2 linked regions of the Chelatococcus sp. YT9 genome follow. The protein of the gene in region 1 interacts with the protein of each later gene in a pairwise test. Links are inferred from orthologs where the notes say so. Each region holds a gene or a part of one and is shown in the gene's direction. Other genes may lie near its edges.

The links. Proteins that work in one complex are often made in the same cells at the same time.
Region 2: the proteins of hfq (region 1) and rho interact in binary tests that used the Escherichia coli proteins (3 or more experiments, as listed by UniProt). The link is inferred for Chelatococcus sp. YT9 from one-to-one orthologs.

What each region holds. Positions count from the first base shown.
Region 1 is NZ_JAHBRW010000001.1:4,123,577-4,129,076, forward strand. Bases 1,089-4,016 are described here. They hold hfq (RNA chaperone Hfq), read left to right. Parts: upstream 1,089-2,387; coding sequence 2,388-2,645; downstream 2,646-4,016. Other genes in these bases: ntrX (nitrogen assimilation response regulator NtrX), read left to right, coding at 1,089-2,141; hflX (GTPase HflX), read left to right, coding at 2,646-4,016; mazG (nucleoside triphosphate pyrophosphohydrolase), read right to left, coding at 3,996-4,016. In the rest of the region: KIO76_RS19040 (sensor histidine kinase NtrY-like), read left to right, coding at 1-774; more of ntrX, read left to right, coding at 771-1,088; more of hflX, read left to right, coding at 4,017-4,031; more of mazG, read right to left, coding at 4,017-4,871; KIO76_RS19065 (PRC-barrel domain-containing protein), read left to right, coding at 5,185-5,500. UniProt on the Escherichia coli protein: RNA chaperone that binds small regulatory RNA (sRNAs) and mRNAs to facilitate mRNA translational regulation in response to envelope stress, environmental stress and changes in metabolite concentrations.
Region 2 is NZ_JAHBRW010000001.1:1,476,397-1,480,757, reverse strand. What follows is about bases 1,245-4,125. They hold rho (transcription termination factor Rho), read left to right. Parts: upstream 1,245-1,992; coding sequence 1,993-3,258; downstream 3,259-4,125. Other genes in these bases: KIO76_RS06655 (DUF4214 domain-containing protein), read left to right, coding at 3,495-4,125; hemJ (protoporphyrinogen oxidase HemJ), read left to right, coding at 1,354-1,776; hemE (uroporphyrinogen decarboxylase), read left to right, coding at 1,245-1,348. Also shown: more of hemE, read left to right, coding at 296-1,244; more of KIO76_RS06655, read left to right, coding at 4,126-4,361. UniProt on the Escherichia coli protein: Facilitates transcription termination by a mechanism that involves Rho binding to the nascent RNA, activation of Rho's RNA-dependent ATPase activity, and release of the mRNA from the DNA template.

The sequences.
Region 1 (5,500 bases):
CGTACATCGGCCTGGGCCGACGTCGCGCGCCGCATCGCCCATGAAATCAAGAACCCGCTTACGCCGATCCAGCTGTCGGCGGAGCGGATCCGTCGCAAATACGGCAAGGTTATCGTCGAGGATCGAGCGATTTTCGACCAATGCGTCGCCACGATCGTCCGCCAGGTCGATGACATCAAGCGCATGGTCGACGAATTCTCCTCCTTCGCCCGGATGCCGAAACCGACGCATGCCATGGACGACGTCGTTGATACGGTGCGTCAGGTCGTCTTCCTGATGCGGGTGGGTGCGCCGGACATCACTTTCAAAGAAAGGCTGCCGGAGGAGGGGATCACCGCCTATTTCGACCGCCGGCTCATTTCCCAGGCGGTCACGAATATTGTGAAGAACGCGACCGAGGCGGTGATGGCGGTCGAGGGCAATACGCGCGGCATCGGACAGATCGACGTGAGCGTCCGCGAACAGGACGGCATCATCACGATCGACGTCAGCGACAACGGCAAGGGTTTCCCGAAGGAGCACAGGCAGCGCTTGCTTGAGCCTTACATGACGACCCGCGAGGGCGGCACGGGCCTTGGCCTCGCCATCGTGGGCAAAATTCTCGAGGACCACGGCGGCGGCATTGAGCTGCTCGACCATCCCGGCGTGAGCGCCGGTGGACCAGGTGCACGCGTCCGCATGTGGTTCCCGAAATCTGGCATTTCCGAATCTGGCAGTGGTGGCGTTGCGTCAACGGACAGCAAGGACGACATCAAACAAAGGGCAATTGGATGAGCGCCGACATCCTCATCGTCGACGACGAAGCGGATATTCGTGAACTCGTAGGCGGCATACTTGATGACGAGGGACATAGGACGCGGACGGCTGGTGGATCAGACGAAGCCTTGGCCGCCATCGAAGCCCGCCGGCCGCAGCTGGTCTTCCTCGATATATGGCTGCAGGGCAGCCGTCTTGACGGCCTTCAGGTGCTCGACGTCATCAAGGAGCAGAATCCGGAAGTGCCGGTCGTCATGATTTCCGGGCATGGCAACATCGAAACCGCGGTCTCGGCCATTAAGCGCGGCGCGTATGATTTCATCGAAAAGCCGTTCAAGGCTGATCGCCTCGTTCTCGTGGCGGAACGCGCGCTGGAAGCTTCGCGTCTAAAGCGTGAGGTACGTGAACTCAGGACGCGCTCCGGGCAGACCAGCAGGATGGTGGGCCGTTCCCCGATCATCAACCAGTTGCGCCAAACCATCGAGCGCGTCGGGCCGACGAATGCCCGTGTGCTGATCAGCGGTCCGTCCGGCTCAGGCAAGGAACTGGCGGCCCGCACGTTGCACATGAATTCGCAGCGCGCCAATGGCCCGTTCATTGTCATCAATGCGGCGGCGATCACCCCCGAAACCATGGAGAGCGAGCTTTTCGGCGTTGAGGCGACAGATGGACGGGGCAGGCGCATCGGCGCGCTGGAGGAGGCGCACGGCGGCACGCTTTACATCGACGAAGTTGGCGACATGCCCCGGGAGACGCAGAATCGGATTTTGCGTGTGCTGGTGGACCAGAACTTCCAGCGGGTAGGGGGCACCACGCGCGTTCACGTCGACGTGCGCATCATCTCCTCCACCAGTCGAGACCTCACGCAGGAGATCGCCGACGGGCATTTCAGGGAAGACCTCTTCCATCGGCTGGGTGTCGTGCCAATCCGGATCCCGTCTGTGGCTGAGCGACGGGAAGACGTGCCGGAACTCATCAGTTTCTTTATGGAGCAGATCTCGGCTGCGACCGGGCTTGCAAAGCGCGTCATCGCGGACGATGCCATGGCCGTGCTCCAGTCGCACGATTGGCCGGGCAATGTGCGCCAGCTGCGTAACAATGTGGAACGGTTGATGATATTGACCGGCGGAGATCCTGATGCGGCAATTTCCGCCGACCTGTTGCCAGCCGAAATCGGGACGCTTGTGCCCACTACGCCGGCCGGCAGCGGTGGTGAGAAGCTGATGAGCTTGTCGTTGCGCGACGCACGCGAGATCTTCGAGCGCGAGTATCTTGTGGCGCAGATCAACCGATTCTCGGGAAATATCTCGCGTACTGCAGAGTTTATCGGTATGGAGCGCTCTGCTCTACACAGGAAGTTGAAGTCGCTCGGGATCGGCTCTTGACGCCCGACGGTCGCGCCTCGTCCTTGTATGGACGGTCGTGCGCGGATGCTAGTGGGACGCCCGGAACTGGCTCGGTGGGGCAAGAGATACTTGCGTTTGAAGCGTTTCTCCCTTTGTAATGCGTTTCTCGGTCTATGAGCGTCCCGCGCCCACGCGGCCTCCCGGCAGCGACGGCAAAGGCAACAACAGAAGCCGTGTAAGCGAACAAGGACCGACGAGCACGGCGCAAGAAGAAGGTTTAACAAGATGGCGGGCGAACGCGCGCAAAACCTGCAGGACACCTTTCTCAATCACCTTCGCAAGAACAAAGTCCCGCTGACGATTTTCCTCGTCAACGGCGTCAAGCTTCAGGGTGTTGTGACTTGGTTCGACAACTTTTGTGTATTGCTGCGCCGTGATGGGCACTCGCAGCTGGTCTATAAGCACGCCATATCGACGATCATGCCTGGACATCCGATCCAGCTGTTTGAGCCGACCGACGATATGGGGTCAGAAAAGGTCTGAATGACGCAGCCCGATAAGCGTAAGGACGCGTTTCAACCGACGCCGCCTTCCTCTGGTGATCACGAAGGCAAGAATACCCGCGTTCTCGTGATCGGGCCCTACCTGACACGCAGTGCGACCGAGCGCAGCGGCGAGAGCGCGGCGCGGGATCCCACTGCGCGGCTCGATGAAGCCGTAGGTCTGGCGCGGGCGATCGATTTGACGATCGTCCGTGCGATCCAGCTCAGCCTCACCAATGTCCGCCCCGCGACCTATCTCGGCTCGGGCAAGGTCGAGGAGCTGGCGGGCATCGTGAAGGCCGATGACATTGAACTCGTCATCATGGATTGCGCCCTCTCACCGGTGCAGCAGCGCAATCTCGAACGAGCTCTCGGCGCCAAGGTCATAGACCGAACGGGGCTCATTCTCGACATCTTCGGCCAGCGGGCGCGAACGCGCGAGGGCTCGCTCCAGGTTGAGCTCGCCCATCTCACCTACCAGAAGAGCCGTCTTGTCCGCTCATGGACCCATCTTGAGCGCCAGCGCGGCGGATTCGGCTTTCTCGGTGGCCCTGGAGAGACGCAGATCGAGACCGATCGTCGTCTCATCCAGGAGCGAATGAGCCGCATCGAGCGCGACCTCGAGCATGTCAAGCGGACTCGCGCGCTCCACCGCGAAAGTAGGCGCCGCGTGCCCTATCCCATCATCGCTCTGGTGGGTTACACCAACGCCGGCAAGTCGACGCTGTTCAATCGCCTGTCTGCGGCCGAGGTGATGGCCGAGGACCTGCTGTTCGCGACGCTCGATCCCACGGCCCGGGCGATAGGGTTGCCGCACGGTTCGAAAGCCATCCTTTCAGACACCGTCGGCTTCATCTCCGATCTTCCGACTATGCTCGTCGCGGCTTTCAGGGCGACGCTGGAAGACGTGATCGAGGCGGACGTGCTGCTCCATGTTCGGGATGTGTCCCACGGCGACACTGAGGCTCAGGCCAGCGATGTCGAAACCATTCTCCGCGAACTCGGCGTCGATCCGGGCAATGGTCAGCGCCTGATCGAAGTGTGGAACAAGGCCGACCTTCTGGCACCGGATGAACGCATCAAGCTCGACAATCTGGCATCGCGCAGGCCAACCGACCTCCAGCCAGTCCTGGTCTCGGCCGTCAGCGGGGAGGGGATGGATGCTCTGCTATCCGCCATCGAGTCCAGGCTGGCGCATGGCCGTGCCGTCTACCGTGTGACTCTGGAGCCCCAGGCCGGAGACGTCCTGAACTGGCTCTATGAAGAAGCCGAAATTCTTGACCGGCGTTCGGACGAGGATGGGCGCATCCTGTTGGCCGTTCGCATCGCGGAGGCGAAAGAGCCCCGCTTGCTACGAAGATGCCCTGGGGCCAAGCGCATCCGGTAAACGGTTGTCTTTGGCGAGCTTTCCTTCCCCTTTGGCTTCCTGCCAGAGATCCTCCATCTCTTCAAGGCTTGCTTCCGTGGTGGTGCGTCCCGCGGAAGCGAGCTGCCTCTCAATATACGCGAAACGCTGTTCAAACTTGGCGTTGGTCAGGGCGAGCGCAGCTTCGGCATCGCCTCCGACGTGGCGCGCCAGGTTAACCGCCGCAAATATAAGATCCCCAACTTCCTCCATCACGGCAGATGGGTCGGCCATGGTCAGGGCCGCGTCGATCTCGTCCAACTCTTCGCGAAGTTTCGCCACAACCTCGCGGGCCTCTGCCCAATCGAAACCCACGCTGGCTGCCTTGCGTTGGAGTTTGTCGGCCCGGGTGAGGGCAGGGAGCGTCCTCGCGATACCATCGAGCAGCCCTGCCCGGCCTTCGTCAGTTAGACCGCGCTCCTGACGTCTGCTGCGGCGCTCGGCTTTCTCCTCGCTCTTGATACGCTCCCAAAGAGCCTTGACCGCCTCGGGCGACAGATCGCGTGCCTCGCCGAAGACATGGGGATGTCGCCGTATGAGTTTGCTGGTGATGGCCTCGACCACATCCCCGAAGGCGAACTCGCCGGCTTCTTCGGCCATGCGTGCATGAAACACGACCTGGAGGAGAACATCGCCCAACTCCTCCCGAAGATCATCCATATCACCACGCTCGATGGCGTCGGCGACCTCATAGGCTTCTTCAATGGTGTAAGGAGCCACCGTCGAAAAATTCTGCTCGATATCCCATGGGCATCCGCTGCCTGGGGTCCGCAATGCGGCCATGATCGCAATGAGCTGACTGATATCCCGAGACGCCTGCATGTGATCTCCAACGGTTCTGCTGCGGCAAGCCACACGATATCGCTGAACGTTGGCTGTCCACGTCGCGGCCAGTGCACGAAGGCCGGAGCGTCGGAGTTGGACCACGGGACAGTGGGCGTTTCAAGGGGTGATTGCCCGAGAGGAGGACACGCCAACACGCGGGAAATGAATTCGCATAAGGCACATTATGGAACCTCAGTGCGTTCAGGCTGATCTTCGTGTGCCATTGCGCCCGACCAGCGTTCCGGTCCTACCGGGAACCAGCGGGTCAGAGAGGCGTTTCTAAGATAACGGCAAACATAGGGAGACGAAAGTGGACCACACAGCTGAAACGACGAACCTTATCGGGTCCGACAAAGTGTCGGGAACCGAGGTCTATAACGGTTCTGGAGAACATCTTGGCGAGATCTCAAGTGTGATGATCGACAAGGTCAGCGGTAAGGTGGCCTACGCCGTCATGTCGTTCGGCGGATTCCTCGGCATCGGCGAGCAATACCATCCGCTACCATGGTCAACATTGACGTATGACACGTCCAAGGGTGGCTATGTCGTGAACCTGAGCCGTGAACAGCTCGAAGGCGCGCCACATTATGAGGCCCGGGAGACTCCGGATTGGGGCGACCGAGCCT
Region 2 (4,361 bases), 2.6 Mb from region 1 along the record:
GAAGCGATCAACAGCCAGCCTCCTATGGATGGATTCCGGCCGGGTCATTCGACGCAAGCGGGGACAGCGTCGACTCAATCGCGCCGCAATCGTTAACAAACCATGAAGATTAACGGTTTGTTAAGATATGCGGCGCCTCGCCTGGCCGCCGTTCCCCGGCCATACCGCGCGAGCAATCTGGGGACTGGTTGTGGACGGGACTGGCGCATGCGTCATGCCCTGACCAGTAGAAACAACAGAATCTAGACTCTAAAATAAGATTAGATTTGAAGAGAGAGATGGTGTGACCAGCGTCCTGCAAGCCTCCGAAAGCTCGGCCTCCCCGATTCTTAAAACGCTCGCCGGAGAGGCAATGACCCCTCCCCCTCTCTGGATGATGCGCCAAGCTGGCCGGTACCTCCCGGAATATCGTGCCTTGCGTGCTGAAGCGGGATCGTTTCTTGACCTCTGCTATACGCCGAGCCTGGCCACGGAGGTCACACTTCAACCCATTCGCCGCTTCGGCTTCGATGCCGCCATCCTCTTCAGCGATATTCTCGTTGTTCCGCACGCCCTTGGGCAGGACTTGTGGTTTGTCGAGGGAGAGGGACCACGGCTAAAGCCGGTTACAACGCCTGCGGATGTCGCAGCGCTGCGCACGGATCTCGATCCCGAGAAGATCGGTGCCGTGCTCGAGACGGTCGCCCGGGTGAGAGCGGCCTTACCAAGCGAAACGGCGCTACTCGGCTTCTGCGGGGCGCCTTGGACGGTTGCGACCTATATGGTTGCAGGCAGAGGCACGCCGGACCAAGCTCCTGCTCTCGATCTCGCTGCCCAGCAGCCTGAGCTCTTTGCCGAGATCATCGACCTCCTTGTCGCGCAATCGACTCGATATCTGGTCAACCAGCTGAAAGCTGGCGCCGACGCCGTCCAGATCTTCGACAGCTGGGCCGGCGCGCTCGTCAGGGATGAAGCCCTCTACCGTCGATGGTGCCTCGAGCCGATCAGCCGAATTGTGCAGGGCGTCCGCTCGGAGATTCCCAAGGCCCTGATTATCGGCTTTCCGAAGGGGAGTGGCCGCTTTTACCCGCTGTTCGCTGCAGAAAGCTGTGTCGACGCGGTGGGCCTGGACCAAGGAGTGGCGTTGGACCGCGCGCGTGACGTTCAGGCTATCCGCCCGGTACAGGGCAACCTCGACCCCGGGGTTCTGCTCTCAGGTGGGGATGCCCTCGATCATGCGATCGACGCGATCCTTGGTGCCTTCCGCGGGCGTCCTCATGTCTTCAATCTCGGCCATGGCATTCTGCCGCAGACGCCGATTCCGCATGTGGAAAGGCTCGTCAAGCGGGTGCGTGACGGGTTAGGCTGATCCTCATGTACGAATGGATCAAAGCCTTCCACGTTATCTCTGTCATCGCCTGGATGGCGGGTATGCTCTATTTGCCGCGCCTTTTCGTCTACCACGCGGATTCGCCGGTCGGTTCCGAGAGGTCGGAGACCTTCAAGGTCATGGAGCGCCGCCTCTTGAAGGCGATCATCAATCCCGCAATGGGCGCGACGTGGATATCCGGTCTCTACATAGCCTATAGCGGAGGCTGGTTTTCATCGGGCTGGCTTCACGGGAAGCTTCTTCTGGTTCTTTTTCTGTCTGGCATTCACGGTTTTTTTGCTGGCGAACAGCGCAGGCTAGCGGGCGACATCCGCAAGCGCACGGCGCGATTCTATCGTATTGTGAACGAGATACCGACTGTTCTGATGATCGGTATTGTGATCCTCGTCGTGGTCAAACCTTTTTGAAGCCGTGATACCGGGGCTTGAGAGCCTCTTCAAAAACGGATATGGAAATCCCATCCTTCCTTGAAACAGGTTGGCGGATGGCGTGGATCCCTGCCACGCGACGCCTCTCCCCGGTAGCTCGTTAATCCCTAGCCGCTGCCCTTCTACCTGTTAGTTCCCCTTCTTTCCGTGGCCGGCCTTCCCCAGGCACGCCCCTTACATTTTGAGAGAGTCTCCATGCGGGAGATCAAGCTTCAGGACCTCAAGTCCAAGACGCCGACCGAGCTTTTGACTTCAGCCGAGGAGCTCGAAGTCGAGAACGCCAGCATCATGCGCAAACAGGAATTGATGTTTGCGATTTTGAAGCAGCTTGCTGCGCGTGAAATTGAGATCATCGGCGAGGGCGTCGTCGAGGTGCTTCAGGACGGATTCGGATTTCTCCGGTCGTCCGATTCCAACTATCTGCCGGGCCCGGATGACATTTACATCTCTCCGTCGCAGATCCGCCGCTTTGGACTCAGGACCGGCGACACCGTCGAAGGACCTATTCGTGGTCCCAAGGAAGGCGAGCGCTATTTCGCGCTGCTCAAGGTCAACACGATCAATTTCGAGGATCCGGAGAAGATCCGGCACAAGGTTCACTTCGACAACCTGACGCCGCTCTATCCCGATGAAAGGTTGCGCCTGGAGATCGAGGATCCGACGAAGAAGGACTACTCGGCGCGAATCATCGACATTGTCTCTCCGATCGGTAAAGGCCAGCGCGCCCTCATCGTGGCGCCGCCACGTACCGGCAAGACGGTGCTTCTGCAGAATATCGCCCAGTCAATCACCACGAATCATCCCGAGTGCTACCTCATCGTTCTGCTCATCGATGAGCGCCCTGAGGAAGTCACCGACATGCAGCGCTCCGTGAAGGGCGAGGTCATTTCCTCGACCTTTGACGAGCCGGCTGCGCGCCACGTGCAGGTTGCGGAAATGGTGATCGAGAAGGCCAAGCGCCTGGTCGAGCATGGCCGCGATGTGGTCATCCTGCTCGACTCGATCACTCGCCTTGGCCGCGCCTACAACACCGTCGTGCCCTCTTCCGGCAAGGTGTTGACCGGCGGTGTGGACGCAAACGCGCTCCAACGGCCCAAGCGCTTCTTCGGCGCGGCTCGCAATATCGAAGAAGGGGGTTCGTTGACGATCATCGCGACAGCCCTCATCGACACCGGAAGCCGCATGGATGAAGTGATCTTCGAGGAGTTCAAGGGCACCGGCAACTCGGAGATCATTCTCGACCGTAAGGTTTCCGACAAGCGGGTCTTCCCGGCGCTGGATATCACCCGGTCCGGCACGCGCAAGGAGGAGCTGCTCACGCCGGCCGATATCCTCAAGAAGACCTACGTGCTCCGGCGGATTCTCAATCCGATGGGCACGGTCGACGCCATCGAGTTCCTGCTCGACAAGCTGCGGCAGACCAAGTCCAACGGCGAGTTCTTCGATTCCATGAATACCTGACGATTGAAGGACTACAGGTAGGACCGCCGCTTCGCTCGGTTGCCTCTATCTCTTCTCTCTATAAGCCGCCGGCTCTGCTCCGGCGGCTTTTCTTTTGCGCTGACAGCCCGCAATCCCTCGTCGAGAAAGCCAGTGGCCGTCTTCGGCTAGCCAGGCTCGGCAATTGCAACGTCTCTTCGGGGACCTCGGTCTATCTCGAAACGGGGCAAAGACGCAGTCAAAGCGGGATTTCTGGCATGGTTATCAATCTGACACCAACGAGCGGTGTGTCGTTTCGGGACTACCTGACGCTCGGAAGTTCCTATTCCGTCGCTTATGGGTATGGCGGCAATGACACGATCGAAGGCAAGGCGCGCGGCGGTCTCAACCTCGCCATGGGCGGCAAGGGTGAGGATGGCTACATCGTCAACGGCGATATGGTCATCTCGGACAGCGGCGGGCATGACTATGTGACGATGCTGGGCATCTCGTGGTCATCACCCACGAGCCACATCGCGACGATCGATAATCGCCATCTGGTTCTTTGGGACACCGCGAGCGACACGTCGGTCATCGTGCTCGACTGGCTCGATCCAGGGCGGCAGGTGGAGCTCTATCATTTCAATGACGTGAGCTTGAGTTGGGGCGAAATCGCCTACTATCTCCCGGGCAAGGAGAGCTTCATTGGCGACATACCATGGGAAGGGTTGGGCGGCCTTGGTCTGACCGGGTTTCTGTCCAACGACGCCAACGACACCATCAACTTCCATCGGGAGCAGGAAGCCTTCGGCTCCAATAAGGCCGATGCGGAGGCTGTTGGCCGCCTCTACGAGGCCGGGCTTGGCCGTAAAGCGGACATTGCGGGTCTGAACTTCTGGTATGACGTGCAGGTGAGCGGGGTCTCGGAGCAGGATATCGTAGGCTCGCTCCTCAAGAGCGCCGAGTTCACAAAGGCATATGGAAATGCATACACCATGACCAACGCCGACTTGGTTGAGGTCATGTATGAGAATGTGTTGGGTCGGGCCAGCGACAGCGCGGGGGCAGCATTCTGGATTAGCCAGTTGCAAAACGGCTTTAGCAGAGAGGGCCTTCTCATCGCTTTCGCGGATAGCGCGGAAAAC